DNA from 3 places in the Acerihabitans sp. TG2 genome. Region 1 is predicted to be linked to each of the others. Evidence: riboswitches for the same ligand, from Rfam matches in the RefSeq annotation. Region 1 holds a riboswitch; each other region holds the start of a gene.
What was found. Region 1 has a riboswitch for thiamine pyrophosphate ahead of thiB (thiamine ABC transporter substrate binding subunit). Riboswitches for the same ligand answer to the same signal wherever they lie in the genome.
Positions count from the first base shown of each region.

Region 2: it holds a riboswitch for thiamine pyrophosphate, as region 1 does, so the genes downstream of both, thiM (hydroxyethylthiazole kinase) here and thiB (thiamine ABC transporter substrate binding subunit) in region 1, are expected to answer to the same signal.
Region 3: it holds a riboswitch for thiamine pyrophosphate, as region 1 does, so the genes downstream of both, thiC (phosphomethylpyrimidine synthase ThiC) here and thiB (thiamine ABC transporter substrate binding subunit) in region 1, are expected to answer to the same signal.

Region 1 is NZ_JAYGJO010000028.1:55,760-66,120, forward strand. Features, by position in the region: gene SJI19_RS20205 (DedA family protein) at 1-394, shown strand, start outside; gene SJI19_RS20210 (S8 family serine peptidase) at 383-1,801, opposite strand; gene thiQ (thiamine ABC transporter ATP-binding protein ThiQ) at 2,588-3,292, opposite strand; gene thiP (thiamine/thiamine pyrophosphate ABC transporter permease ThiP) at 3,276-4,865, opposite strand; gene thiB (thiamine ABC transporter substrate binding subunit) at 4,862-5,842, opposite strand; TPP riboswitch at 5,885-6,002, opposite strand; gene SJI19_RS20230 (Rpn family recombination-promoting nuclease/putative transposase) at 6,364-7,281, opposite strand; gene leuD (3-isopropylmalate dehydratase small subunit) at 8,048-8,650, opposite strand; gene leuC (3-isopropylmalate dehydratase large subunit) at 8,664-10,064, opposite strand; gene leuB (3-isopropylmalate dehydrogenase) at 10,070-10,361, opposite strand, start outside.
Region 2 is NZ_JAYGJO010000001.1:4,784-15,144, forward strand. Features, by position in the region: gene SJI19_RS00035 (DNA-binding protein) at 1-240, shown strand, start outside; gene yghU (glutathione-dependent disulfide-bond oxidoreductase) at 395-1,270, shown strand; gene SJI19_RS00045 (DUF3750 domain-containing protein) at 1,421-2,212, opposite strand; gene SJI19_RS00050 (LysR substrate-binding domain-containing protein) at 2,352-3,245, opposite strand; gene SJI19_RS00055 (MFS transporter) at 3,376-4,737, shown strand; gene SJI19_RS00060 (GNAT family N-acetyltransferase) at 4,822-5,256, opposite strand; gene SJI19_RS00065 (LuxR family transcriptional regulator) at 5,742-6,473, shown strand; gene SJI19_RS00070 (hypothetical protein) at 6,816-6,986, shown strand; TPP riboswitch at 7,031-7,131, shown strand; gene thiM (hydroxyethylthiazole kinase) at 7,168-7,962, shown strand; gene thiD (bifunctional hydroxymethylpyrimidine kinase/phosphomethylpyrimidine kinase) at 7,959-8,762, shown strand; gene SJI19_RS00085 (hypothetical protein) at 8,709-9,626, opposite strand; gene fbaB (class I fructose-bisphosphate aldolase) at 9,958-10,361, shown strand, end outside.
Region 3 is NZ_JAYGJO010000041.1:13,238-23,598, forward strand. Features, by position in the region: gene thiH (2-iminoacetate synthase ThiH) at 1-496, opposite strand, end outside; gene SJI19_RS22860 (thiazole synthase) at 496-1,275, opposite strand; gene thiS (sulfur carrier protein ThiS) at 1,278-1,478, opposite strand; gene thiE (thiamine phosphate synthase) at 1,478-2,125, opposite strand; gene thiC (phosphomethylpyrimidine synthase ThiC) at 2,122-4,044, opposite strand; TPP riboswitch at 4,148-4,261, opposite strand; gene rsd (sigma D regulator) at 4,580-5,101, opposite strand; gene nudC (NAD(+) diphosphatase) at 5,195-5,992, shown strand; gene hemE (uroporphyrinogen decarboxylase) at 6,081-7,145, shown strand; gene nfi (deoxyribonuclease V) at 7,158-7,865, shown strand; gene SJI19_RS22900 (YjaG family protein) at 7,912-8,502, shown strand; gene hupA (nucleoid-associated protein HU-alpha) at 8,692-8,964, shown strand; gene SJI19_RS22910 (DUF1481 domain-containing protein) at 9,040-9,675, shown strand; gene purD (phosphoribosylamine--glycine ligase) at 9,702-10,361, opposite strand, start outside.

The DNA.
Region 1 (10,361 bases):
GATACCGATGGCTGCTGGGATGCTAGATTTACCGCCTCTGCGATTCGCTGTGCCTAATATCATCGGTTGCATAACCTGGCCACCGGTTTATTTTTTGCCGGGTATCCTGGCAGGTGTGGCCATCAACATTCCCGACGGTGAGCATAGCGGCCAATTCCGCTGGCTGTTGCTGACCGTAGCCCTGTTAATCTGGTTGACCCTGTGGTTTTCCTGGCGCTGGTGGCGCACGGGCAGACGTTCACCCGATCGCCTGGCGCGCTGGTTACCACTGTCAATGTTGCGCGGGTTGACAATACTGACGCTGTTTGCTGCTATGGTGGCGTTGATAACAGTATTGCACCACCCGCTGATGCCGATATACGCCAGCCAATTCTGGCAAGTGCTACGCTTCTAAGCGCTCGGGTAAGGAAAACATCGCATAAATGGCCCGGCCAAGATCCGGCTGGGTACCCATCAGTGCGGAGTTATTCTCTTTTAATATCGTTCCATTACTGGTAAGGATCAGCCTTAATTGCTGTGGCGAGAGCGACTTGTTATAGGCGATGGCGATGCTCGACAGACATGCCACTGCCCCGGCAACGATGGCGGTAGCGGCAGCAGTGCCGGAATAATTGTTGATATACCACGCGTTAGGTTGATTAAATAACGTAGCCTGGCCATAAGACGTGGTGACGACCGATGTCCCCCAACTGGCGTTGTCCACGCGGGATCCAAAGTTGCTGAAAGGAAGCCGTAAGCCGGTGCGCGGATCCAGTGCCCCGACGATGATCGCGCCCGAATCTCGTTGGCTCCGATCAAATTTGCCTTTTAATGCTGGATGGTCGAGGCTGACGCCGCCGTGGCCTGCGGACTGGATAACATGGATACCCTTATCCGTTAACATAGAGATGATATCAAACCAGGCTGATTCAAATTCCACCGGTAAATAAGCCGGTGTGTCGCTGTAGGCCATTTTCACACCCAGGTGCTGCATCCCGATTTGGATGATATCTCCCGGTTTGAGCCGATGGTAGAGATGATACAGATTTTGTACACCCTGACTGGCGTATCCCAGCATGGCAGCGGGAGTGATACCGACAATGCCCCGCCCGATACTCTGGCCAGCCATGATGCCCACCGTGGCACTATTATCGCCGCCTATCTTGGTGTTGCCTTCAACCAGCGACCGTTTGTGGGGCAGGTTAATATGGTCGGTAAACCAGGCATCTAATTCATTGGTGATAAGAGTCACGTTTTCGCCTCTTCCACCGCGATATGCCAGGCCGGCGGTACCGTCTATTCCACCGAGTTTATAACCGGTTGATACATGCTTCGCCGGCCAGAGGTAGTGCTGCATAGGCTGATAATTTGCCAGGGATAGGGTAGTCGTATCATGACCGGTCGTGGGTTTGGTGTACGCTGGTTCGAACGATAGGCTGTCCTGGTTACCGCCGCGTAATGATATGGGGTCGCTCGCGGGATAGACTAACTCAACGGTATTAGTCAACGCGATGGCCAGCAGGATTTCATTGATATAATTTTCGGCGTTTACATTTTCATTAAAAAAACTCACCATAAAATAACGATCCAGCCCGTGTCGATGACTGGATTCTCTGGTGACGCTATCCTCAAGCGTGGTGGTAGTATCAAATAACGGCTTAACTCCCAAGGTTTCGTAGGTGAGTTTTAACTCATGTTCAATGCGTTGAGCTTCGGCAAAGTAATATGTGTTACTGCTTTTTCGCAATTGAAATACTATATAGGTGTATTTCACCCCACGCCGTGCATAAAAATCGATTTTTTTGTGACTTTTAAGGTTCATTGTTTAAATTCTCCAGAAGTCGTTAACTTCAAATAAAAAATATGCAACATACTTAATATCAGTTTATGTTTTATTCACTATTAAGAACGCATGGTCTTCATTTATGTAACAACAGCGGATTGGATCGCTTCGTTACGATGTAAGCAATAGTGGGGCGGTAAGATTTGCATCATTTTTATCTTTTTTGAAACAACCATTAGCCTTCAAACATGAGCTAGGGCATCCGGCGTCACATGATTCGCCACCGATGGCAGACGTGTCATCCCCGTTATATTTCATGTTGCTGGTACGTAGCCCTCCTATAACATAAATTATTAAGGGCCAACTGGGCGGCCATTTTTCACGCTACAGAGCTGAATGATACGTTCGGACTCACCTGGACAAGATCCTGGGTTATCTGGTCTGCCGCCTAACCATGGTATGAAATATGTGCACATGTTCCCTTTGTTGTTCAACGCTATTATGTACGAGGATTTCCCTGGTGTGGATATCGTCGACTGGGTCTACCTTGAAAATGGTGTAATGATTTATATAATATTTTTATATTTCTTATATGAAATTATCAACATGCATGGACAGTAAAATGCTTATTTTTAGTATGTGTGAGAATAATGATAATCACAATATCTCCTTATTTTTATGTATTTACCATACTTAAAAATATAAAACCAGTAAATTGCTTTGAATGATATTCCAAAAAAAGCAATTCACATTAGTGGGATTAATGGTCTCTTTATTGGGATTATTTGATTGCGCCGGTTATTTTTTGGGTAACCGGTATCGGGGCTACATTCGTGTGGGAATGCCTAATATGGCCGCCTCGGGCGTTTCGCCGGTTACCAGGCAACGAGTCGGTCCGTCATAATATATTCGGCCGTCCACCACTAGTAGGGTGCGCGGCGCGATGCGCGCGGCATCATCGAGGTTGTGTGAAACCATCAACAAGGTTAATTGTCGCTGGTCGCACACCTCGGCGACCTGCTGGAGCATGTCATTACGCAGTGCCGGGTCCAGGGCGGAAAAGGGCTCATCCAATAGCAAAATGGGCTGTCGGCGCACCAGGCATCTGGCCAGCGCCACTCGCTGGCGTTGGCCACCGGAAAGCTGGCTGGGTAGACGGGTTAAATATTCCACCACACCTACCTGTTCTGTCACCCGTCGCAGCGCCGCACGTTGGTCTGGGGTCAGTTTTAAATTAGGATGCAATCCCAGCCCGATGTTTTGCTCAACCGTCAGATGGGCGAAGAGATTATTTTCCTGAAATAGCATTGAGACCGGCCGCCGGGCCGGTGGTGTTGCACTATGATCCACGCCGTTGAGGTATATGCTTCCGCTGTGCAGCGGTAGAAAACCGGCGATCAGGCTGAGCAGAGTACTTTTGCCCGCGCCGCTGGGACCGAGAATCGCCACTTTTTCACCCGCAGCGACACTCAGTTCGAAACGCATCGGCAGATGTTGGTACAAATACGTCAGCTTAGTCAGTTTTATCATGCGGCCCCGACAGTTTTTCGATGAGGGTAAAGAGTAAGAAGCACAGTATCAAAAGAAATAGAGCAGTAACCGCGCCATCCTGACTGTGATATGACCCGATCTGCTGATACAAATACCAAGGTAAGGTACGGAAATGCTCATTGCCAAACAGTGCCACCACGCCAAAATCGCCCACGGACAGCACACTGGCGAACGCCATGGCCCGGCCAATGGATAAACGCAACGCCTGCCATTCCACCCAGCGCAGCCGTGAAAGGCCGTGGATATCTAGTGACAGGCATAAGCGATTGTAACGCTCCGCCATATCGAGCATCGGTGTTTCGAGAATTTTCAGAGCATAAGGTATGGCCATCAACGCATTGGTCAATATCACCAATGCGTAAGGAGAGCGGGGTAACCCAACGGTTTTGTTGGCAATCAGAAAAAAACCCGTCGCCAGCACAATGCCCGGCATTGCCAGGATCAGCATGCCGCTTAAGTCCAGCAATTGTGCCGCCCATTCACGGTGGCGCAACCGCAGTTCGCGGCTGCTCCACAGCAGCATCAGGGTAAACACCACACACAGCAGCCCAGCGCCAATGGCAATGCGCAAAGATGTCAGCAGCGCTGACCATAATGCGCTCTGGGACAGGACCCGGACCAACCCTTGGTTTATCCCGCCGGTAATGACCGCCAGCAAGGGTGGTATCAGCAATAACATCGCCAGCAAGATAACCACTGCATCGATAACTCTGCGTAACCGACTATCCTGCGGATCACGCCAGCGAGTTAACTGCGTGGCACCTACCTGAAACGTTCGTGTCAGGCGCTGGCTTAGCAACACCAACCCCAGGCAGCAGACCATTTGAACCAGCGCAAGAATGGCCGCCCGCGCGGGATCGTAGTCATAGCTCAGCGCCTGGTAAATCGCCAACTCAATGGTGGTGGCCCGTGGCCCTCCGCCTAACGAGAGTACAGTAGCAAAACTGGCGAAACACAGCATAAAGATCAGCGCGGCCGCCGGAAAAAGTTGGCGGCGCAGGTATGGCCATTCCAAAATCCGGAAAAAAGCCCACCCGCTAATGTCCAACTGCGCGGCCAACTGCCGCTGCTCCACCGGAATGCTGTCTAACGCTTGTAATAACAAACGGGTGGCCAGGGGCAGATTAAAAAATACATGGGCTAACAAGATACCTTGCAGACCATAAGGAGAAAAACCATAAGGGATGTGCACCCAGGCACAAAGCTGTGCCAACCAGCCCTGACGGCCATAGACGCTGAGAATACCAAACACCGCAACCAGCACTGGCAATACTAATGTCATGGCGCAAAAACGCAGTAGTAGCCGCCGGCCGGGAAATCGCCGGCGAAACAGCGCCCGGGCCAGCAATAGCGCAGGCATAACCGATAGTAGCGCTGATAACAGCGCTTGCCAAAAAGTAAAACGGAGTACATGCCACAAATAACTGTCGGACCACCACAACCGCCAATGCTGCGCCGGGGCATTAAGCCATAACGCACCGACGGCGGCGAGGGCGATAGCGGTTAAGACTAATGCGGCCAGCAACCCAGGCCATAACCAGCGTGCAATCATTGGCTTACTGAACGTAACCACTCCTGGGTCCAGGCGGCGCGGTGTGCCGCCACATCGTCGGGACTGAAGGTCAGGGTTTTGGCGGGTAAGGCGTCAAATCCGGCGGGAAGCGTGGTTTTAATCACCGGATACATCCAATTTCCTGTGGGAATAGTCTGCTGAAAGGCCGGTGAAACGATAAAATGCATAAACTGTTGCGCCAGCTCGGGGTGTTTGCTGGCGGCCAACTGACCAGCGACCTCAACCTGCAGGTATTGTCCTTCGCTAAAGGCAGCGGCCGCATAGTTGTCTTTTTTCTCCTCAACGATGTGGTATGCCGGCGAGGTGGTATAGCTCAGGACCATATCCGCTTCTCCTTTGAGAAACAGACCGTAAGCTTCACTCCATCCTTTAGGTACCGTGACGGTTTTTTTCGCTAATCGCTGCCATGCCTGTGCTGCATCATCGCCATAGACTTTTTTCACCCATAACATCAAGCCCAAACCGGGCGTGCTGGTCCGCGGATCCTCATAAATAATTTTAAGCGGTACCGGGCCGTCTATTAGATCATGCAGACTTTTCGGCGGGTTTTTCAGGCGATTTTTATCGTAAACGAAGGCAAAATAACCGTAGTCAAACGGCAGAAAGGTGGCATTGTGCCAGCCATCCGGCAGGTTTAATCCGGTGGTATCTACGTGATGCTCGACGAATAAATGCGTATCTTGGGCGGCTTTAAGTAAATTATTATCTAACCCCAGCACTACATCGGCATCGCTGTTTTTGCCTTCGATGCGCAAGCGATTTAACAACGCCACACCGTCTTCCTGCACGACATATTTCAGCTCGCAGCCACATTGTTTTTCGAACGCGGTTTTTACCGCCGGTCCGGGGCCCCACTCCGATGCGAAGGAATCATAGGTTAGTACCGTAAGGACAGGTTTAGCCAGCGCCGGAGCGGCGGCCAGCAGTAACAGACAAGGAAACCATTTTTTTAACACTTTGCGCTCCTGAAAAAAAAGGTGGCAAAGGTTTTTGAGGCGATGAGGCACACTCTCAAATCCCTTCGCCGGTATTAACCGGATCAGGTTCGACGGGTTTACTCTCAGCGATCATCTGGCGTCGTACCGTGCAAGATGTTTCGCACCCCGTTGAGAACAGAAGCAATTGTAATGGTTTTATGTTTGGCTTGCCAACAATACCCGGCTTATTGCGTCTTTCGGGGGTACGAACCCGGCGGATTTAACATCAAACCATGCCAAGGTGTTCATGCCACCATTAAGTGGATGGCAGCGTTATTCTCTTGGAGTATGTTGCATCAGCTGAAGGATATCGCTGTGGGGGGTAACATAGTGGTGACAATAAATCACCGTAATAAACAGCATCAGTGATGTGAAGCAAAAACCAGGATGTGGCCATAGTTGTAAACGTAATGCTGAGTTTTGGTCTCTTCCACCCGCCAGTGGCGTGAGCTGACCGCTTTTTTGCTGCAATGGTGTGGTGCAACATGATCGGTATTGGCTTATGCGGCAGGTTCTGTCAGGGCATCAAGCTCTGCGCTGCTCAAACCGGTGGTCAGTTCAATGGTTGCACGCTCCAGACCTATCGCCAGCATATTACGGGCGATGTTTCTACACCCTGCACTGAGTCCTTCTTGGCGGCCTTCTTGCAGTCCTATCTTGTGTCCTTTTTGTTCCAGTTGTTCTGCAATGGTCATCATTTCCTCCTTGTAATGGGGTGTTTTTTTTCCCAGATTACGGAAAAAAGCGTCCGAGTCAAGGGTATTTGCCTCCTGCGCCAGATAGTGCAGCAGGCATATCATCTGCTCTTTACTGGGCTGGGTTAATTCAAGCAGAAAGGCGATATCGCGCAAGCGGAGGTTAATATCCCGCTCGCGGATGTGTTTTTGCACATATTCGAGCAATGCCACTTTGCGGTGGGTTTTGATCTCCGCGTCAGGGACCACGGTGATGTCCACCAGAGGGAACGCCTGGCGGTACAATTCTTCCGCCATGGCGGGATCGTCAAAGCCGTCCAACCAGCGGGTGCTATAAGGATAAGGGCTCTGAACCCCATGGTAAAATACCATCGGTATGACGAGCGGCAGCTTTTTATTGCCCTGCTCAATATGCAACTGCATGGCAAGTAAGCTGTAGCGCAGCAGACGAAACGCCATCAGCGCATCGGCACTGGACTGGTGCTCGATCAGGCAATAGATGTAACCCGGTCCGGCGGTGGTCTGCAGGCGATAAAGCATATCGCAGTAATACGGGCGCATATCATCTTCAATAAAACTGGTGGAGGTGATGGCCAATGTGCTGAGATCGCATTTTTCCCGCAGCGCCGGCGGCAAATGTATGTGCAAAAAATCGCTCGCGACGCTGACATCGCTAAAGAATTTTTTGAACAACGAATCATGAGGTGTGGGGATAGTTTTCATGGGCGCACTATAAAAGCGCCCACCTCGACAAAATATAAACACCTCCCGGGCTGGGTAGATCACTGATTAAATTTACGCGCAGTCTCACAGTTTACTGAAACGCTCCCGGGTTTTTCAGTCCGAGCCCGAACTAACCACACACCAATAAAAGTTCGAAATAAACAGCGCATTTAATTGATTTAATTTATTTAATTATTAAATGAATGATAGGGTACAGAGGTACAGAGGTACAGAGGTACAGAGGTACAGAGGTACAGAGGTACAGAGGTACAGAGGTACAGAGGTACAGAGGTACAGAGGTACAGAAGTACAGAGGTACAGAGGTACAGAAATATTGAAAAATTTAAGTATGTAGGTGTTTAGGTATTAATCTTTCAGTCCTAGTCCTAGTCCTAGTCCTAGTCCTAGTCCTAGTTTAGGTTTAGGTTTAGGTTTAGGTTTAGGTTTAGGTTTAGGTTTAGGTTTTGACCTTGGGCCGGCATAAAGCGCGCTGATGGCACGGCAACCGACCGGATGAGCCGCCGGGAGCGGCGAAAGCAAAGGGCCGCGCCGGGAGCGCGTCCCGTGCGGTCCATAGGGTGGTCGCCGGGACGGAAGGCACCGCAACGCGGCGCGTGATCTGCCGAAAACCCGGGAGTCGAGAGGGCCGGGCTAGCGGTCCTCTCGTCGCTTGCCCGCACCGGGCTAACGACACCACCACTGCTCGCGGCAAGAGAAAGCCCCTCGGGCTAACGACACCACCGCCTGCGGTACTCTCTCTTATCCCTTAATGCAAAAACGCCGGCTGCTTGGCCTCATAACCCGCAATTGCCTCATCATGCTGCAGCGTCAGGCCGATACTATCCAGGCCGTTAATCATGCAGTGCTTGCGAAACGCGTCAATTTCAAATGAATAAACCTGTTCGCCGGCAATCACCTGCTGGCGTTCTAAATCCACCGTAAAGCACGCGCCTTCCTGGCCGGCGACCAGGGTGAATAAGGTATCCACTTGTTCCGCCGACAGGGCGATGGGCAGCAATTGACTATTAAAACTATTGCCATAAAAAATATCAGCGAAACTGGGGGCGATCACAACCTGGAAGCCATAATCCGCCAGCGCCCAAGGTGCGTGCTCTCGAGAAGAGCCGCAGCCGAAATTTTCCCGCGCTAACAAAATGCTGGCACCACGATAGCGTGGTTGATTAAGCACAAAATCCGGATTAGGTCGCTGGCCGGCATCGTCCAGAAAGCGCCAATCGTTAAACAAGTGCTGGCCAAATCCGGTGCGGGTTACTTTCTGCAAAAACTGTTTGGGGATAATAGCATCGGTGTCCACGTTTGCGGCGTCTAACGGTACCACCAGCCCGGTATGTTGCGTAAATTTTGCCATGTTGCTGTTTCCCTTAATGTAAATCACGGATATCGGCAAAACGGCCAGTCACCGCCGCCGCCGCCGCCATGGCCGGACTGACCAAGTGGGTTCGGCCGCCGCGGCCTTGACGACCTTCGAAATTACGGTTGCTGGTGGAGGCGCAGCGTTCACCGGGATTCAGTCGGTCGTTATTCATCGCCAGGCACATGGAGCAACCCGGCAACCGCCACTCAAAACCAGCATCTAAAAAGATCTTATCCAGGCCTTCGGCCTCCGCCTGGGCTTTTACTGGTCCGGAACCCGGAACAACAATGGCCTGCACACCACTGGCAACATGGCGGCCTTTGGCAATCGCCGCCGCCGCGCGCAGATCTTCAATGCGGGAATTAGTACAGGAACCGATAAAGACTTTATCGATGGTCACATCGGTCAGACGAATACCCGGCTGTAAATCCATATAGACCAGAGCTTTAGCCGCTGAACTGCGTTCCGCTGGGTCGCTGAACGAGTCCGGCGTGGGGATAGGCTGGTTGATGGCAATAACCTGGCCGGGATTGGTCCCCCAGGTTACCTGCGGTGCAATATCTTCTGCGTGCAGCGTAACCACTTTATCAAATACTGCGTCGTCATCAGATGTCAGCGTATTCCAATATGCGATTGCCTGCTGCCAGTCGTCGCCTTTTGGTGCGAACTGGCGTCCCTGCAAATAGGCAAAGGTGGTCGAATCAGGGGCTACCAATCCGGCCTTGGCACCCATTTCAATGGCCATGTTGCACAGCGTCATACGGCCTTCCATGCTCAGGGACGTCACCGCCGCGCCACAAAATTCCACCACGTGTCCGGTACCCCCAGCTGAGCCAATTTTTCCGATGACCGCCAATACAATATCCTTGGCGGTAATACCGCTGGCGGCTTGGCCAGTCACTTCCACTTTCATGGTTTTAGCGCGACCTTGCTTTAGCGTCTGTGTCGCCAACACATGTTCGACTTCCGAGGTACCAATACCAAAAGCCAGAGCACCAAAAGCGCCATGGGTGGCGGTATGGGAATCTCCGCAGACGATGGTCATTCCGGGCAGCGTCATGCCTTGTTCTGGGCCAATGACATGGACGATGCCTTGATAAGGGTGGTTCAGGTCATACAGCTGGATGTTGAATTCTTTGCAGTTTTTGATCAGTTCCTGCATTTGGATTCGGGCCATTTCTCCACTGGCGTTAATATCACGGGTTTGGGTGGAAACATTATGATCCATGGTGGCGAAAGTCTTCGCCGGCTGGCGTACCGGGCGCCCCATGGCCCTCAGTCCGTCAAACGCCTGAGGGGACGTCACCTCATGCACCAAATGGCGATCGATGTATAACAGCGGCGTCTCATTGGCAGTCTCAACGACAACATGCGCATCATATAATTTTTGATATAACGACTTGCCCATACGATTTAAGCCCCCTGAATAATATAATCGGCGATGATGGAGCCTTGCTCATCGGTGCCGATCGATAGGCCGCTGCCGGCCAGATCGGCGGTACGGTAGCCGGCTTCCAGAGCGTGGTTCACCGCCTGCTCAATCGCGTTCGCTTCCTCGTCCAATCCCAGGCTGTAACGTAACAACAGGGCGAGGGAAAGAATTTGTGCCACCGGGTTGGCCAGATTCTTTCCGGCGATATCCGGCGCTGAGCCTCCCGCAGGCTCGTACAGACCGAAGCTTTGTTCGTTAAGGCTGGCTGATGGC
Region 2 (10,361 bases), on a different contig from region 1:
CAGAATATGCGCAAATTGATGCTGGCTTATCCGGGGGATTTCCCGGTGCCGGTGCATGAAGGCAGTGCTTCTCTTTGGCATCTGGCGGATATTCTGGCCTGGTTGCAAGCCCGGGGAAACTATCGATTAACGCAGGATGTAGTGGAACTCGCACAGGTCGCCATGCAGGTTAATGTGGCTAAAGAGGCACGTCGTTTAACGCATCCAGAGACCCTTGGCCTGGAAGCGTTGGCGAGTTGATGTTTACATTGACCAACCGATATGGGTAAAACCGATAACGCGCGATACTCTTTTTCGGTGTTCAGGTCATCTGGATATTGTTGCTGAAAGCGCGTTTACGGTTTTTGTCTGCAGGTTTGAACCATGATTCCCTTGGGGACTAGGAGTAACAATAATGACTGATTCATCTAATTATATTCCACCGAAGGTGTGGCGCTGGAACCAGGCGAATGGTGGACGTTTTGCAAATATTAACCGACCAATCTCTGGGCCGACACATGACCAGGCACTCCCCGTGGGGCTTCATCCTCTTCAACTTTATTCGCTGGCAACCCCAAACGGCGTGAAGGTCACTGTGATGCTGGAGGAATTGTTGGCCCTCGGCCATGGCGGCGCCGAATATGACGCCTGGCTGATAAAAATCGGCGATGGTGATCAGTTCGGCAGCGGTTTTGTCGGGGTAAACCCGAACTCCAAAATTCCGGCACTGCTAGATCGCAGCGGCCCGCAGCCGATCCGGATCTTTGAGTCCGGTGCGATTTTGCTGTATCTGGCCGAAAAGTTTGGGGTTTTTCTGCCAACCGAAGCGGGCGCCCGCGCCGAATGTTTATCCTGGCTATTTTGGCAGGTGGGCAGCGCGCCTTTTCTGGGCGGCGGTTTTGGACACTTTTATGCCTATGCCCCGACCAAGATCGAATACGCGATCGACCGTTTCGCCATGGAAAGCAAACGTCAACTTGACGTGCTCGATAAGCAACTGGCCAATAACGAATACGTTACCGGGGACCAGTACACTATCGCTGACATGGCCATCTGGCCCTGGTATGGCGTCCTGGCGAAGGGAGAGCTGTATGAGGCCGCTGAGTTTCTGCAGGTGCATGAGTATAAGCATCTCCAGCGCTGGGCTGATACTGTTGGCGCGCGTACGGCGGTTCAGCGTGGTCGGATGGTCAACCGTGTGTTTGGCGACCCGACAAGCCAGTTGCACGAACGGCATGATGCCGCTGACTTTGCCACCAAAACCCAAGACAAGTTGACTGATTCTCTTTAGGCATCGGTAACCTGCACGCTGGCGCTTATCTGCCGTGATGGCATATGTTATGGCATATGTTATGGTAAATCAGCGCCAGTTGTTCGGGGCGTTTTCCAATGGTCGGTGATTTCTGGCCGAGAAACCACAATATCGTCAAGCATATAGGCATCACCGGCCTTCTTGACCCGGTGTATCCGACACGGTGGTGCTACTCATCCCCAGGCGTCCAATAAACGGTAGACGCAGCGCGGGTTGTTTTACATCCACACCAAAACCCAGTCCCAGTACGTTCAGTTCAACGCCTTCTTCGATTCCAATGCTCAATCCCAGCAGACCGAGCAATGAAACCTGCCAGCCGCTACCCGTTGGGGACATTCCTATGGGGTGGCTGATTGATCGGTAGTCTTTGCCGATCGCATTGGCCGGCAGGTCGAGCCGCAAAGCGGGAACTTCCCGCCCAATGTGAGCCATAAAGGTATTACTATTAGGTCCTGGATAACTTCGGTAGGTATGGGCGTAGGGATAACTGCGGATAGCCGCTTCAATTTGCGTGATGATGGCATCGACGCCCTGGCCTTGCAGATTAACGAGCAGCATTGGCCGAGCTCCAAACCACAGCCCGTCGGGTAGGCCGTAATTGCGCTGAACCACATCATTGCCACGCCATCCAACCACGTCATAACGAGTATAAGCGGTTTCTCCGGCACGTTTGTAGATGATCCAAGGGTGTACCGCAAACATACCTCGCCAGCCGTAGGTTTTGGCTACATACACCTGCACGATGGCACTGTGCTCCAACTGCACCGGGTTGGGTGCGATGCCGGCCGAATAGCGCGGTGCGGTGGCCCAGCTTTGATTTTTAGCCCCGCTGCGTGGCAATACATCATCAGCCAGGCTAAAGCCGTAAGACACACTAAGCCATACTGCCAACCCAACAGTTATACGTTGTATCAACTTCATGTGGTCCACCGGTTATTATGGGTTGCACAGGGTGGTCGGTTATTTTGGCTCCGGTATTTCATGCGCAACCTGTGCCACCAACCACTACTGATATTAACATGCGCGTTTGCATCACTAAATGAGGTCAGTCTGTTTTACTCTAGCGTGCTATATCCATTTCACCCAATAACCAGTTCCTTAGGTTAGCAATATCCTCGCGCTCCGCGAGTTCCGGCAATGTGACAAAATAGTAATTTGCGCCGGTGAGCGTGTGATCAAAGGGGGCGGTTAACACCCCTTGTCGAATAAAATCCTGCGCCAATAGTTTGCTGACAACCGCCACGCCCAGACCGGCAATCGTCGCCTGAAGGGCATGGGTTTCATCGTTGAAATGCAGACCAGCCTCAATGTTGAGCGTGGCAGGTCCGATGCGATCACGCCAGTTTTGCCAACTGGGCGCGCAAGAGGGCACATGTCGGTTATCCACGTGAAACAGTGTGACTGACGTGAGATCGTCTAGTCGTTTGATGGCTAACGAAGGGCTGGCAACCAACGTAAAACGATCCTCATACAGTAAGGTGCAGGCTAACGCCGCCTCCGGCGTTTCACGGTAACGAATCGCGGCATCCACCGTTTTTTGCGATAAATCCACCCGATCAACACTGGTATGCAGGCGTAAATCCATGCTCGGCCAAGTCGCTTTCAGGTGTGCCAAACGCGGTACTAGCCAGTGGGTAAGAAAATTGGAGGTGGTGGTGATAGTGAATGCCGGTGGTGTGTTGAGTGCGTGGATTTTATCCACCGTATCTCGTAGATCGCTAAATAGGCGCTGTGTCGTGTGAAAGAGGGTTTCTCCGGCTGAGGTCAACAATACGCCTTTGACATTGCGATGGCAGAGCGTGGTTTCCAGAGTGTGTTCCAACAGGCGAATCTGATGGCTGACGGCGGTGGCCGTGACGCCAATGTCCTCGGCTGCCAACTTAAAGCTACGATGCGTGGCCACGGCGTTGAACACCCGCAGTGTGCCCAATGGGGGTAAACGGGTTGGTCTCATGATGAATTTATCTCATCTATTGATGAAATCAATGACTTTGAATTAGCCATAATAAAAGCGATAAGCTCATTAAACGTCATCTTTGTAATGAATACAATTCATCTATATACCTTTTATCTAGGAAAGCAGTATGGCAACGTGTTTTTTGGATCTGGGAAAAAAAAATTCACCGTTAGTGGCACTGTCGTTGGCACAATTTGTTATCGCGTTGGATTATTCCGTTATCTATGTGGCTCTGCCGGAGATCGCGCGAAGCATGCAATTGACCGGTTCACATGTGCAATGGGTGGTATCAGCCTATGGGGTGATGTTCGCCGGTTTTTTGCTGATGGGCGGCCGACTCTGCGATGCGTTTGGCGCCAGAAAAATTTTTATTCTCGCCATGACGTTGTTCAGCTTGGCATCGCTATTGGGCGGTATGAGTACCGGCGCGTCGGTCCTGGTGGCCGCGCGCGGATTGCAGGGGTTAGGCGCCGCCCTGTTACAACCTGCGATTATCGCGTTGATCTCCCATTATTATCGGCTGGAGCGGGACAGGGTAACGGCGTTAACCGTATGGAGTGCAGTGGGTGCTGCGGGATTAGTTGCCGGAGTCGTATTGGGCGGCCTTTTTATCCAGCTCAGCTGGCGGTTGGTCTTTTTAATCAATCTCCCTCTGGGGTGGTTTTGTCTGTGGTCCGCGCGTCGCAGTTTTCATGGCGTTATTCCCCTGTCACCGAGCCAGAACATACCACTACTGCCATCATTACTCGCAACGCTCAGCGTGGTGAGCATGGTGATGGCGATGATGTCGTTGGCCGACCATGGGCTTAACCATATTGAAACCCATCGCTGGCTTGGCGTTAGCGCGATAGCCAGCCTGTGTTTTTTACTTGGCGAAAAATACGGTAATCGACCGCTGGTGGTAAGGGAACTGCGGCGTTTGACCTCGCTGCATCGGGGCAGTATTGCCAGCATTTTGTATATGGCTAGTCTGGGCAGCGAACTGTTTTTATTGACTATGCTGCTGCAGGGGCATTATGGCTATAGCGCCATGCGGACCGCATTCATGTTTATTCCGTTGACCCTGATGATTATTGCCGGTAATGGTGTTGCGGGTAAATTGTTCCGTTTAATCGCGCCGCTTAACGTGCTGCGTGGCGGTTTTATCGTTGGGGCTGCTGGCTTATGGTTGATGACCATATCGTTAACCGGGCAGACCGGTTGGGCAAGTTTCACTGCCGGATTATTACTCAGCGGCGTAGGCCACGGGATGGTATATACCGCGACATTCGTGGTCGGCATGACCGAGGTACCTGAAGCGTTGCAAGGTGCGGCAAGCGGCCTGATGGTGACCGCACAATACACCGCCGGCGCCATTGCCCTCGCAGTGCTGGTGTCCATACTCAGCGCCTACCAGGGGATCAGTGGCTTCTATTATGGTTTTAGCACCTTGTTGGGTCTGTCGCTGCTGGGCGCGCTGCTGGCGGAGGAGTATGACCAGACTGTGTAGCCTTTTGCGCTGGATGCAGCCATTACACCGATCCGGCCGCAGTTTACCATGCCGGATGTGATCAAAAATATTCCGGCCCGACGGTCAACATGTCAGCGGATTGGTTTTATGCATCAGATAATACTTTCCATTCTCCCCGCGCCCCGACGAGATGATTTTCCACCCATGGTGCAGGTAGAATTGCTGTGCCCCTAGGTTTTCCCTCAGGCATTTTAATGCCAGGGTGGTGCGACATAAGGGATAACACGCCGCCAGAAGTGCGCTGGCGACACCCTGGCGCTGGTAGTCCGGATCGACAAACAGATTGTGCAAAAAACTGTCCGGCAGCCATAGCGACGCAAAACCGGCAATATGGCCGTGCACTTTGGCCACCAAGATTTTTTCGTCAAATGTGGCACTATCAAAATCCTCAAGTTGCCAGTGCCTTGGATCCAGCCAAGGCCATCCTTGTTTTCGTGAGGATAGGAATAGCGTGCGCAAAAATGGTCGATCCGCTTCATGATAGTCACGAATCACGATATTCGCCCCTGACATAGTATTCCTTATCATTAGCTACCTGTAACGCAAAACCTGGTAGCTAATATTATTAGCCAACATCACCATTAACTCCACGATAATTATATGAAAAATAATTTATCATGGCATTGTTAGAGTCAATAATAAAACCCAGCCAGGAGGTCAACACCCTTCCCGCGATATGGCCCCTGAACGGCAACCAGCGCATGCCTATCAGGTTTTAAGCCTCGGGTACGTAGGCCGTGTTTGTTCAACAGCATCACTGGTTTAGCTAAGCTCCACTGTTTTTTGACGCCTTGATACACCCTGAACACCAGAGGTTATAAACGCTTAATGAGTGTTAAGATAATTGATAGACCTGTTAGAGGTTGCATCCATAGCAAGCCTCTTATATTATCCAAAATCTCCCTAGAAATTAAAGTCAGCTTTTTAATTATCCGCTATGGGTAATCAATGATGAGTGATAGTTAATATGGTAGGCATCTTTTATGGACAAACCTTTAGACGATAACCAGGAATTTTTTATCCAATTGATAAAAAGAGAAATCAAGTTTTACCTAATAAGACTATTAAAAACCAGCAACGCGTTCTGTTTTTCTTACTTTATGATGAATAAATCGGATAGTTTTCCTATTTCGATTATATCCGACTATCCCACCAGTTGGTTGAACCAATACCGCAGCTACGGTTATCAAAAAATTGATCCCGTGGTGCTTATTGCCAGCCGCAAAGTTTCGCCTTTTTTGTGGCCTGATAACCCATCGATTATTCGGCATCATAGTTTTTTTCGGTTGTCAAAACAATATTGTCTGGACAGCGGTTATACATTTATACTTCATGACGGGGATAACAATTTAGCAACATTCAGCATCAGTTGCCGGAATGGGAGTGCAGATTTTTATCGTTTGGTAGAACAAAATAGTGAAAAACTCCAAATGCTACTGATTAACACCCATGAAAAAGTCATGGTTTTTCGTAACGCACACTTACCGCTATTACCGCTGAATGGCGAAAAGCCGGTGGTCCAGCAGCTTTCCCCGCGCGAAAAAGAGGTGTTATTTTGGGCTAGCGTCGGTAAAACCTATGGTGAGGTGGCCACTATTCTGGCAATACGCGAAGGTACGGTAAAATTTCATATCAGAAATATCATCGAAAAACTCGGTGTCACCAATGCAAAACATGCCATTACCCGTGCAATGGAACTGAAATTATTTAGTTAATACCCCGTTTATAATTACCGCCAAGCCAATATCAAATATAGGGTTATTCTGTTGCTGGTCGTGTTTTAGTCAATCTTTGTTGGACGATTATTCAGGATATTCTCTGTGGTTTAATCAGGGTTTAGTATGATGTGGGTCTGCGTGTAAAATTTAGTGCTATTCTACTCTATAGATTAAACGATATTGAGTAAGGCAGTTATGTATAAATTTATTTTGTGCTGTTTATTATTGCCTCTATCATGGCCCGTATTTTCTGCTCAGCCTAATTATAATGAAATTATAGAAGAGATAATAAATAACAAAGTTGTTAAATGCAGCGGTGAACCGGCATGGAAAATAACGTTGTTGTTTAATAATGACCATTGGATGGCGGGTCGACTTGACGCCTTGGCTCAGGCAGGTTTTACCCGACCGGGTGGTGAGGCTTCACGCTGGCTGCTCACACCTACTGGCATGCCCGGCGCGCAGGTAACATTCGACGACTGCGTTGGCCGAATGCTCATTCATCCCTGACACACCGGTTATTGACCTTTTGCGCGGCTGACCGGATAATCGTTTTACATGACTCGGGGTGTCCGCCGCAGCGCGTAGGACTGAGATTTTACCCGTATTACCTGATCTGGATAATGCCAGCGTAGGGAAGTCGCGGTCTCTCTCTACCGGGTCCGTGTTCCCACCGTTGGCTGGGAGCAATATGACCATTCTACCGATTGAATTACCTGGCTTAACTGCGCTCACCTCTCTCGAAGCGCTGCGTCAGCGCGCGCCATTGGTTCATTGCTTGACCAATGATGTGGTCCAGGAATTTACCGCCAATACCCTTCTGGCCCTCGGCGCCGCACCGGCGATGGTGATTGAACCACGCGAGGCTGCGCAGTTCAGCACTATGGCGGATGCTGTGCTAATCAATATAGGTACGCTGAGCCACAGGCGCGCCGAGGCGATGATGGCTGCCATACTCGGCGCCAATCAGGCTGGCGTTCCTTGGGTACTGGACCCAGTGGCGGTGGGGGCGTTGGATTATCGCACAGCGTTCGCTGTGTCTATTTTATCGTTGAAACCCGCCGCCATTCGCGCGAATGCGTCCGAAATTCTGGCTCTGGCCGGTGAGCCTAGCCTGGGCCGTGGCGTGGATAGTGCCGATGATTCGTTTCGCGCGTTGCCGGCCGCTGAACGGCTGGCCAGAGAGTATGGCACGCTGGTGGCCATCACCGGCCGGGTGGATTTTATCACCGACGGTGCGCGGGTATGGTCCGTGGACGATGGCGATCCGTTGATGACCCGGGTTACCGGCACCGGCTGCGCATTATCGGCGGTGGTAGCGGCTTTTTGCGCCCTGCCGGGAGATCGGCTGCAGCATGTGGCGGCAGCCTGTCGGGTTATGGCCCGCGCCGGTCGCTTAACCGCCTCGGCGTCGTCGGGGCCCGGTAGCTTTGCGGTGGGCTTTCTTGACCACTTATACGCCATGAGCCGCGAGGATTTACAATGAAACGCCAGATCAACCTACTCAGTATTGCCGGTACTGATCCCAGTGGCGGGGCGGGCATTCAGGCGGATATAAAGACCTTCTCGGCCCTAGGCGGTTATGCTACGTCGGTTATCACCGCCCTGGTGGCGCAAAATACCTGCGGCGTCCAGGCCATTTACCCCATCCCCCCGGCGTTTGTGAGCGAGCAGATGGATTCTGTACTGAGCGACGTGCGTATTGACAGCGCTAAGATTGGCATGCTGGGTCAGGCGGATATTGTGCGGGTCGTTGCGGAAAAACTGCGGCAGTACCCCATTCCATACGTGGTACTGGATACCGTCATGGTGGCGAAAAGCGGGGACTTTTTATTGGCACCGGACGCTATTGGCGCGGTGCGTGAACTGCTATTGCCGCTCGCGTCCATTATTACCCCCAATCTGCATGAAGCGGCAGCACTGTTGGGTTGCCGTCTGGCCACCGACGAGCGGGAAATGTGCGAGCAAGGGCGGGCGTTACTTGCGTTGGGTTGCCGGGCGGTGGTGATGAAAGGGGGCCACTTGGATGGGGAACATAGCCCAGATTGGTTGATCACCGCCACAGACGCGGTCCGGGTCGATGCTATCCGGGTCAATACTCACCACACCCATGGCACGGGATGTACGTTATCCGCCGCGCTGGCGGCGCTGCGCCCGCAGCACGACGACTGGGCGCAAACGCTACAGGCGGCTAAAAACTGGTTGCAACAGGCGTTACTGCATGCTGATGAGCTACAGGTTGGTCAGGGCATCGGGCCGGTCCATCATTTCCACCAGTGGTGGTGACATGCCCAATAATACGCCTTTGGCGAAGCTCAGCAGCGCGAGCGCGTTTTGCAAATGCTGCGCATCGAAGGCGTTAAGTAAATAGCTGGTTTCGGCCCGCTGTGGCCGAATACGTAGCGAAGGCTGCAGCGGGGCGCCGCGTTTTTCCGGCAATGCGGTATAAATATAACCCGGTTGTATCTGGTTTTCCTCGTCGCGCCATGATAACTGCAGGGCGGGAAACGGGCTGAGGCAGCGACTGATAAAAACATTGCTGGCCCAGAAGCCTTCGTATTCACCGTCCTTGTGCAACCTTTTATCGCTAAACGGCGGGGCGTCAAGCCAACGAGCCAGTGCAGTGGGGGTGATGGCTTGCTGAATTTGGTTCCATAGCGGCGTATCGTTTTCCAGTTGCCAGCAGGCCATGCCGATATAATCGTTCAGCCCCTGCCAATCGAGTTCCAACTGTCGCATCATCGGTTTATCGGTCATATTGCGATATTGAATCAGCGGGCTGACCAGCTCACCCAGTGTATTGTAGGTGATAAGCGTCATGGTGCGGGGCTTGCGGTGAAACGAGAGCCACAGGATAAGCTTTGGGATGCGAAAAGCAATCGACTGTACGCTAAGGCGATATTGGTTCTCTTTGGTGAGCACAAACCCATTAGAGGTTCCGCGTTTTTCGTGATAGTTATGAATGACCACCACGCTGTCGGAGCCCATCCAACCGGTAATGTAATGTTCTTTGTCACTGTCGGTGACTTTCATATCCCCGACCATGGTGCAGAGTTTCTTTTCATCCAGTGTCGACAACGGATGTGTTTCTCCGGCGCTGTAGTAAAGCGTCTGCGGGCTGGGCTGGGGGGGTAAAAAAGCGTGCATTATGACGTCCTGAACCGGCAACATGACCTATAGCTTACCCTAAGTTGTTATACAAGTTCTTGTTTGACCCTTTGCTTACTGCCAATTCTGTGCGGGAGATCAAATCCTCAACGGTAAAAAAATACTGGCCTAGCCGTGGCGGAGTGTGGCATTAGGAACTACGATTGGACTGCTCACTCAGGAAAATGCCCCGCGTCGTGACATTTCCTTTTTCACCGGTCGACAGTTTTATGCCGCACCTAAGGTTATATCTCGCCATTATTCGTAAGCGCCACAGCGTCACTGGCCAGAAGTGCGAGGTATTGCCTAGTATCCATTCATGGAGGCTATAATTATGACCACTATTTCATCACTGTTGGGTAAAGACGCCGCAACGTTGTTGGAACACCACTGCACCACCATTCCCGCAGAACATTTGTGCTTGCCTGGTAGCGATTATGTCGATCGAGTTATGATCGATAGCGCGCGTTCACCGGTGGTGTTGCGTAACATGCAAACATTGTTTAATACCGGACGCCTTGCGGGTACCGGATATCTTTCCATTTTACCCGTAGATCAAGGCGTCGAGCATTCAGCCGGGGCGTCCTTTGCCGCCAATCCCCAGTATTTTGATCCAAAAAATATTGTTGAACTGGCGATAGAGGCTGGCTGTAATTGCGTCGCATCCACTTATGGCGTCCTGGCAGCGGTATCTCGGCGTTATGCCCATCGCATTCCCTTTTTGGTCAAAATTAACCA
Region 3 (10,361 bases), on a different contig from region 1:
CCGCCTGCGATAGCGGCTGAACTTCCATCATCAATGAGCTGAAGTATTGGCGAATCAATGGGATATGGCGGCGAAAGTAATCCATGCCCACTTTGGCTTTATGCTCGCCGGTAACCAGCAGCAGGTTGTCGAATCCCATGGTTTTGATCGCCTCGCACTCCTTTATGATCTCCTGCTCATTAAGTGTGTTGCGTTTTATCGGGTTGCCCATGGAAAATCCGCAGTAGGTACAATCATTAGCGCAGAGATTAGACAGGTAGAGCGGTAGATAAAAATTGACTACATTGCCAAAACGTCTACGGGTTACCCGCTGCGCTCGTTGCGCCATCGGTTCAATATAGGGCAGTGCCGCCGGTGATAGCAGCGCCATAAAATCCCGCAAGGTTAACCGTTCGGTGCTGAGCGCCTGCTCCACATCGCGTGCGGTAGTGGTGTTGATGCTAAGCCCGATATCGTCCCAGTCTATTTGACGCCAGTGCGTTTCAAAACTGCTCATCAGAAGGCTCCTGCAGTTTGGGTTAAAAAACCGGTTAAAGGGCTGGTGGCGCTGGCGTCCTGTCTCGATGGGGCAAGACCGGCCTGGCGGGCGAGTTCACCGGCGTCCAGCGCCAATTTGAAGGCCCTGGCCATTGCCACCGGATCGTGCGCCACGGCGATGGCGGTATTGACCAGCACGGCATCGGCGCCCAACTCCAGCGCTTCCAACGCATGGCTGGGTGCGCCAATGCCGGCATCTACCACTACCGGGACACTGGCCTGTTCAATAATCATGCGCAAAAAGTCGCGAGTGACCAAACCCTGGTTGGAACCGATAGGTGCGCCCAGCGGCATCACAGCAGCACAGCCGGCTTCCTCCAGACGGCGGCACAGTACCGGATCGGCACCACAGTAAGGCAAAACGATAAACCCCTCACGCACCAGTAACTCCGCTGCTTTGAGTGTCTCTATGGGGTCGGGCAGCAAATAACGCATATCAGGATGGATTTCTAATTTTATCCACCGGGTGCCCAAGGCTTCGCGCGCCAGTCGAGCGGCAAATATCGCCTCTTCGGCCGTTTTGGCGCCGGAAGTATTGGGTAGCAGTTTGACACCAGCCTGAATCAATGCGGGAAGGATGGCATCATTCCCGTCGCGTAAGTCTACTCGGCGCATTGCGAGTGTGACCAATTGGCTGCCAGAGGCCGTAATCGCTGCTAGCATGACGTCAGGGGTGGCAAATTTTCCGGTGCCGGTGAACAGCCGGGATGTGAACGGGGTATCTGCAATTTTTAGCATGGTCAGCCTCCGGCTATGGCCTGGAACAGTAGGATATCGTCGCCTTCGTTGACCCAATGCTGGGGCCATTGATCACGAGGAATAATGATGTGATTGATGGCCAGGGCGGTGCCCGCCGATGAATATGTCCATTGCGCCACTAAGGCCGCCAGCGTGAGGGGGGCATCGAGTTCAACGGTGTGGTCATTGACATTAATCTTCATCAGGCCGAGACCTCCTGGCCCTCAATTTTATGCAATAGAATGGCAGTAGCTTGCCGCCAATCAGCTGCCTTGGTAATGGCGCTGACGACCGCGATGCTGCCAACGCCGGTTGCCAAAACGTCATCGACCTTATCGATGCCAATACCGCCGATGGCCACCGTGGGCACATCCGTCAGTTTGGTCACCATGCGCTGGAGATCGGCGAGACCTTGTGGCTGAGACGGCATAATTTTGGTTTGGGTTGGGAAGATATGACCCAGCGCGATATAAGAGGGGTTGAATGATAATGCCCGCGCCAGTTCCTCATCGTCGTGAGTAGACAAACCCAGCCGCAAACCGGCACGCTGAATGGCCGCCAGATCTGCTGTATCCAGATCTTCTTGACCCAAATGAACGCCATAAGCGCCATATTGGATCGCCAGCCGCCAGTAATCGTTAATAAAAACCCGCGCCTGATAGCGCTGGCCTAATAGGATGGCGGCTTCAATTTCCGGTATTACCACATCCTCTGGTTGATCTTTAATGCGCAACTGTAAAGTGTGTACACCGGCGTCGAGTAAACGAACAATCCACGCGACGGAATCCACCACCGGATACAGCCCCAGCTTGGACACTGTGGGCGCAAAAGGGGTGTTGCTCACGATCATTTGGCGCTCCCCAAATCATCAGGCGAGAGATACAGCTCACCGCCCTTGGCTCGGAATGTCGACGACATGCTTTCCATGCCACTTTGGCGCACGGCGATAGCTTGGGCGGCGGCATAATCTCGTACTTCCTGAGAAATTTTCATCGAGCAAAATTTTGGCCCACACATGGAGCAGAAGTGGGCCACTTTGCCCGATTCCTGCGGCAACGTCTCATCGTGATAGGCGCGGGCGGTGGCAGGATCCAGCGCCAGGTTGAATTGGTCTTCCCAGCGGAACTCAAAACGGGCTTTGGACATGGCGTTGTCGCGGATCTGCGCGCCAGGATGTCCTTTTGCCAGGTCCGCCGCGTGGGCCGCAATTTTATAAGTAATCAGTCCCTGTTTCACATCCTCTTTATTGGGCAAACCCAAATGTTCCTTGGGCGTGACATAACACAGCATGGCACAGCCGAACCAGCCAATCAGCGCGGCACCAATGCCTGAGGTAAAGTGATCATATCCCGGTGCAATGTCGGTGGTTAGTGGCCCTAAGGTATAAAAAGGCGCTTCGTGGCAATGTTCAAGCTGCTCGGTCATATTGCGGCGGATCATGTGCATAGGGACATGGCCGGGGCCTTCAATCATCACCTGCACGTCATACTCCCAGGCGATTTTGGTCAGTTCGCCCAGCGTGTAAAGCTCGGCAAACTGCGCTTCGTCGTTGGCGTCCTGTATGGAACCGGGACGCAAGCCATCACCCAGTGATAACGCTACGTCATAGGCTGCGCAAATTTCACAGATATCCCGAAAGTGTTCATACAGGAAGCTCTCCTGATGGTGAGATAAACACCATTTCGCCATTATCGACCCCCCGCGCGATACGATACCGGTTAGGCGCTTGGCAGTCATAGGGACGTAGCGCAGCAGCACGCCAGCGTGGATGGTAAAATAATCCACTCCCTGTTCTGCTTGTTCGAGCAGGGTGTCGCGAAAGCATTCCCAATCCAGGTTTTCCGCGACACCGTTGACCTTTTCCAGCGCCTGATAGATTGGCACTGTGCCAATCGGCACCGGACTGTTGCGCAGGATCCACTCGCGGGTCTCATGGATATAACGGCCGGTGGAAAGGTCCATCACGGTATCCGCGCCCCAGCGCGTCGACCACACCAATTTCTCCACCTCCTCCTCGATGGATGAACTCACCGCCGAGTTGCCAATATTGGCGTTAACCTTGACCAGGAAGTTACGGCCGATGATCATCGGTTCCGATTCGGGATGATTAATATTGGCCGGAATGATGGCTCGTCCCTCGGCCACTTCCCGCCGGACAAATTCCGGCGTGATATTATCCGGTAAATGGGCGCCAAAACGTTGACCAGCATGTTGTTGCAACAATACGTCGCCACGAATTCGCTCGCGGCCCATATTTTCCCGCAAAGCAATAAATTCCATTTCAGGCGTGATGATACCAGCACGAGCGTAATGCATTTGTGTCACGCAGCGACCCGGCTTAGCACGCCGCGGGGTATGATTGGGCGTGAAGCGGACTTCGTCCAGCCCGTCGTCCGCGCGACGTTCCCCGCTGTAACGCGAACTTAAACCACCCAGTATTTCACTGTCTTGTCGTTGTTCTATCCATTGGGAACGCAGGCGGCGTAGCCCAACACGCACATCAATGTCCACTTCGGGATCACCATAAGGGCCGGCAGTATCGTATACCGGTATCGCCTCATTTTCTTCGTAACGTTGGGTAGCGTGGTGTGCGCCGATAAGGCTGGGACTAAGCTGAATTTCACGCATCGGCACCTGGATATCGGTGCGGGAGCCCTGCAGGTAGATACGGCGTGAATTGGGGAAAACCTCGCCTTGCAGACGATTGATAAAATCCAGGGCTAATGCACGCTGTTCGCGGCGTGATGGAGGGGTATTAGATGAAGACATAGCAATTCCTTTCAATCAATATAAGGGAAAATTGCTTGTCTGGAGCGCTACGGGAGTAATAAAAATATGCAGGTAAACCGACCGAAATACAGTGGACCACCGGCAGTGGATTACTCTTGTTCCCTTCGCAGGTATTAACCCGATCAGGTTCCGCGGATCCCGAATTAACGGTCTCAGCCTGGCGTAATTTACGCGCTAGGCACTCCGACAAGATAAACATACCCGTCATCTTTCAAGCTGCAGGTGCGTTGGCAGCGCGCATTCACCCGAATCACTTACCGGAGTAAGCTCATCGGGGTTCATTTGCTAGCCGCCTGCCTGCAACTCGAAATCTTTAGGGTATTACCCGTCATCTTTCAAGCTGCAGGTGCGTTGGCAGCGCGCATTCACCCGAATCACTTACCTGAGTAAGCTCATCGGGGTTCATTTGCTAGCCGCCTGCCTGCAACTCGAAATCTTTAGGGTATCCCGGCTTAAATATCACCGGTTACAACACTCATTCTACTGCAATTCAACCAACGTGGCTGACGTTCTATCACGCAGTGCGCGATGGTTTGGCATCGTTTGCCGCCGACATGCCGGCTAAATATTCCGCTTTGTACTCCAGCGCCTGTTGGATCAGTTTATCTTCTAGCGCAAAGCGGTTGGCCAATGCCTCACCTACTCCGGAAAGCGCCGTCTGAAACTCCAGGTAATTATCATGATCAATAGCCGTTTCCAACTGGCTATCATAAAATGCCATAATCAACATGGTGTTTGCCTGTAGCGCCGGATAGAGCTGGGTGCTGATGACGCGTTTTGTATCACTGTTATCGTCAGCGTTTTGTACGATGCGATCGTAAATATGAAAATGGCCTGCGGATAGATAATCCACCAGTTTATGGCAAAAGTCATCCAGTGCAGCTTCATTCAGTAGGGTATGCTTTTCTTTATTAGGCTTGAGGCCGATCAGATGATAATACGCTACCAGTAATCCTCTACGGTCGAGTATCCACTGATCGATAAGTTCATTACTGCCGCCAACGCGTTGAGCCAGAATGTCCAGCTGGTTTAGCATGATTGACTCCGTTGTTATGAAAGTAACGCCGCGTTACTGATCAATTAAAGCTAAATTCTAGATTGCCAGTGAATAAGGGGTAGTGCAACTAAAATGGAACAACAGCTCAAGGGAAACGAAAACGGCTGGTGGGTCGTCAGCCAAGCAGGGAAATTGTGGTTACCTGGGGGTGAACTGCCTTTTGGCAATGCGTCGTCTTGGTCTTTGCAGGGTCTGCCGGCAGCCTTAATCGGCGAATGGGAGGGCGAGCCTGTCTGGCTGGTGCGTCATGCCATGGCACGGGAGATGGGGTCGGTACGACAAATCATTGATAGAGACGCAGGTCTGTTCCAACTGGTGGGAAAAGGTATTCAGTTGGCGGAATTCTACCGTGCCCACCATTTCTGTGGTTACTGTGGCGGCATCACGCGCAGCAGTAAAACCGAGTGGGCCTGTTTATGTGATCACTGCCATGAGCGTTATTATCCTCAGATTGCACCTTGCATCATCGTGGCGATCCGGCGCGGTGATGACATTTTGTTGGCGCAACATACCCGCCATCGCGGTGGTATCTATACTGTACTCGCCGGCTTTGTTGAAGTGGGCGAGACCCTTGAACAGACCGTAGCCCGTGAAGTAATGGAAGAGACCTGCATAAAAGTAAAAAATGTTCGTTATGTTACGTCCCAACCCTGGCCCTTTCCGCACTCATTGATGATGGCCTTTATTGCGGAGTACGCCGAAGGCGATATTCAGCCCGATCACAATGAAATTCTCGACGCCGGCTGGTTCCGTTATGATGCACTGCCGTTATTGCCGCCACCGGGCACCGTGGCACGACGTTTGATTGAAGATACCGTCGCACGTTGTCGCGCCGATCGGGAAAATGACGACCCATATGCGATATCCTAACGCATTCGTGTTGCACGAAAGCCAACGCATCGGCAACGTGAAGTCTGATGGGTATAGCAATGATTAATGACCACCGGGGGAAACTAGCATGAAAGAGTTGAAGAACGATCGTTACCTGCGCGCTCTGATGCGTCAACCGGTTGATATGACCCCCGTATGGATGATGCGACAGGCCGGGCGTTACCTGCCAGAATATAAAGAGGTCCGTGCCCAGGCGGGGGATTTTATGACGTTATGCAAAAACGCCGAGTTGGCCTGTGAAGTCACGTTACAACCACTGCGGCGCTATGCCCTTGATGCTGCGATCCTTTTTTCAGATATCCTGACAATCCCCGACGCCATGGGATTGGGATTGTACTTTGAGCAAGGAGAAGGACCCCGGTTTTCCCGCCCCATCATCAGTAAAGCCGATGTGCTCAAATTGCCAATACCGGATCCGGAACAGGAGCTGGGTTATGTGATGAATGCAGTGCGGACCATTCGGCAAAATCTGCGCGGTGAGGTGCCGTTGATTGGTTTTTCCGGTAGCCCCTGGACGTTGGCGACGTATATGGTGGAAGGTGGCAGCACTAAAGTTTTCACTAAAATTAAACAGCTTATGTACACCGATCCAGATACGCTGCATCTGCTGCTTGATAAATTAGCCAAAAGCGTCACGCTCTATCTTAATGGGCAAATTCGCGCTGGCGCACAGGCGGTAATGATTTTTGATACCTGGGGCGGTGTCTTGACCGGCAGTGCCTATCGTGAATTCTCCCTCGATTATATGCAAAATATCATTGGTGGTCTGCAGCGGGAAAATGAGGGGCGCCGGGTACCCATTACCTTATTTACCAAGGGTGGCGGCCAGTGGTTGGAAGACCTGGCGCAGAGTGGCTGCGACGCTTTAGGACTGGACTGGAGCACCGACATCCATAAGGCGCGTGAACGCGTCGGTGATAAAGTGGCACTGCAGGGAAATATGGACCCCTCGGTATTGTATGCGGCCCCAGAGCGTATTGAGCAGGAAGTGGCGGCAATACTGGATGGGTTTGGCCCGGGGAATGGCCATGTTTGCAATTTGGGACACGGTATTCATCAGGATGTGCCGCCTGAACATGCGGGTGTTTTTGTTGATGCGGTACATCGTTTGTCGCGCGCCTACCATCGTTAGGAGGCCGGGATGATGGACATGGCCAAACTGCGTGCGGAACAAATCGCTACCGCCGGGAAGATTATCCGTCATGACGCCTATGATTTCAGCTCCCCGGCAATCATTGCCGGCGCCGATGTCGGCTTTGAGCAAGGCGGAGACGTCACCCGGGCCGCTATCGTCCTACTGCGCTTCCCCACGCTGGATCTGCTTGAATATCGGATTGCGCGGGTGCAAACCTCCATGCCCTATATCCCCGGATTCCTTTCGTTCCGAGAATATCCAGCGTTGTTGGCGGCGTGGGCGCAATTGACCCAACAACCGGATCTGGTGTTGGTCGACGGCCACGGCATTTCCCATCCCCGCCGCCTGGGTGTCGCCAGTCATTTCGGCTGGCTGATTGACCTGCCGACCATCGGCGTGGCGAAAAAACGGCTATGCGGTCGCGTTGAACCGCTAAGTGATACCGTTGGCGCCAAAGCGCCGCTAATGGATAAAGACGAACAGCTTGCCTGGGTGTGGCGCAGCAAAATTCGCTGTAATCCCCTGTTTGTCTCCACCGGACATCGGATAAGCGCTAACAGCGCACTGTATTGGGTTCAGCAGTGTATGCGAGGGTACCGTTTGCCTGAACCGACTCGCTGGGCGGATGCGGTCGCGTCTAATCGTGCGGCGTTTCAGCGCTGGCAGCGAGGTCACAATGAGGCGGACTTTTTACCCTCCGGTAGGGGAACTGACTAAATTCAGGTACACTGCGACGCAGTTTAGGAGTAATTGAGATAGCGCGATGTTACGTAACCCGATACATTTACGGCTGGAAAAGCAGGAACCTTGGCAGCATGTCGTTTTTATGGCTTCGCTGTGCGAGCGTATGTATCCAAATTATCAGCTGTTTTGTTTGCAGACTGGCTTTGGCGACCCGGCAATCTATCGTCGGATTCTCGATCTGGTCTGGGAGACACAGATTGTTAAAGATGCTAAGGTCAATTTCGATTTACAATTGGAAAAGCTGGAAGAATGCATTCCCGCTGCAGATGATTACGATTTTTACGGCGTATACCCTGCAATTGATGCCTGTGTCGCGTTGAGTGAACTCTTGCACTCACACCTCAGCGGTGAAACGCTCGAGCATGTTATCACCGTTAGCGAGACATCCATTCGTACCGTCGCCATGTTGGAAATGACCGAGGCGGAGCGGGAAATGACGGAAGAAGAGCTAAATGCACTGCCTTCCATTGAGCAAGAATGGGATGTCCAATGGGAAATTTTCCGCCTGTTGGCCGCCTGTGAAAAACGCGACATAGATTTGATAAAAGGTCTACGCGCGGACTTGCGTGAAGCCGGAATTAGCAATATTGGGATAAATTTACAGCAATAAGGCAGTAAAACGTGATTTAAGACCTGTTTTGCCATGTCTTACTACTTCACATCTGCACCCCGTCTGGACTACATTTGGGGGGGCATAAAAAAAGTGGCTATCGGTGCGTGTTTGCAGGAGAAAGCCTATGCCGGCATCTCCGTCGTACCCGATGCTTAGCAAGCGATAAACACACTGTAAGGATAACATATGAACAAGACTCAACTGATTGATGTAATTGCTGACAAAGCCGACCTTTCGAAAGCGCAGGCGAAGTCGGCTCTGGAATCCACTTTAGCGGCAATTACCGAGTCTCTTAAAGAGGGTGATGCAGTGCAATTAGTTGGTTTCGGCACTTTCAAAATCAATCATCGTAACGAACGCACCGGTCGTAATCCCCAAACCGGTAAAGAAATCAAAATTGCAGCGGCCAATGTGCCGGCATTTGTTTCTGGCAAGGCATTGAAAGACGCTGTTAAGTAATACAGTGTGTTGGTGAAAAAAATAACTATAGGGGCTTTTATGCCCCTTTTGTCAACGTGCCGCTACGGTTTGCTCATGTTAACGGCAGTAATGCTGGCGGCATGCAGTTCACACACCAAGGCACCTCCCTCATTTACCGCTAGCGGTTATATTGCCGATCGCGGAGCAGTCCGATTATGGCGTAAAGACGACCAGGCGCGCCAAGCCACCACTATTATCAGCGTCTTTAGCCCGTATAAGGGCGATAACACGGTTGTCACCCGTTACGAATTCCTTGAGGACGACGTGCGTCAGATTAACCAGACACAAAGTGGTGTTCATCCACAAACCGTGCAAATTCGTTTTGACGCACAGGGTAATACCAGCTTTATGCAGCGTCTGCGAACTGACCAGCGGGAAAGTCTCACCACGGACGCGTTGGCGCTTTATCAGTTTGAGGCGAAACGCATTCTGGATACCAGCCAAACCCTGCGGGCCGGTAAGGTTATCTTAATCCAGGGACAGTGGCAGCACGGTGTACTGACTACCTGCCAAGGCAATGTGGTTGCGCCTGATTTCGACCGGCGCGCGCGAGCATGGCTTGCAGCGCGGGCGAAACATTCAACCGGCCAGCTCGGTGTGGCCTGGCTGGAGGCACCGGAAGGGGTCCAATTATTATTGGTTGCCAATGAAAACTTCTGCCATTGGCAACCAAAAAAACAGGGAATGTAGCGGTACAACCTGACGCTTCCCCCGGATTAACGTTGGTTTTCTCGATCGATGGCTCGATAGCCAATATCCGATCGGCAGAAACTGTCGCGCCAACCAATGGACTGTGCAGCCCGATAGGCTCTGGCTTGGGCATCCGCCACCGTTTGTCCTAACGCGGTAACACACAGCACTCGTCCACCTTGCGTCACCACCTTTCCATCTTCAAGCGCTGTGCCGGCATGGAAGACTTTCTCTCCCTCTACTTCGCTTTCGGGTAGGCCATGTATGACATCTCCCGTACGATAATCATCCGGGTAACCGCCCGCAGCCAAGACTACGCCCAGCGCAGGCCGCTCGTCCCAGATTGAATGTTCGCGATCGAGTTGACCTTCGGTCGCTGCCAGACACAGTGCAACCAAATCTGATTGCATGCGCAGCATTATCGGCTGGGTTTCAGGGTCGCCGAAGCGACAATTAAATTCGATCACTTTTGGCTGCCCTTGGGGATCAATCATGAGTCCGGCATACAAAAAACCCGTATAAGTATTGCCTTCGGATGCCATGCCCCGCACGGTCGGCCAAATAACCTGTTCCATAATGCGCTGATGAATGTCATCGGTGACCACCGGCGCGGGAGAGTATGCACCCATCCCCCCGGTATTGGGGCCGGTATCAGCATCGCCAACGCGTTTGTGATCTTGGCTGGT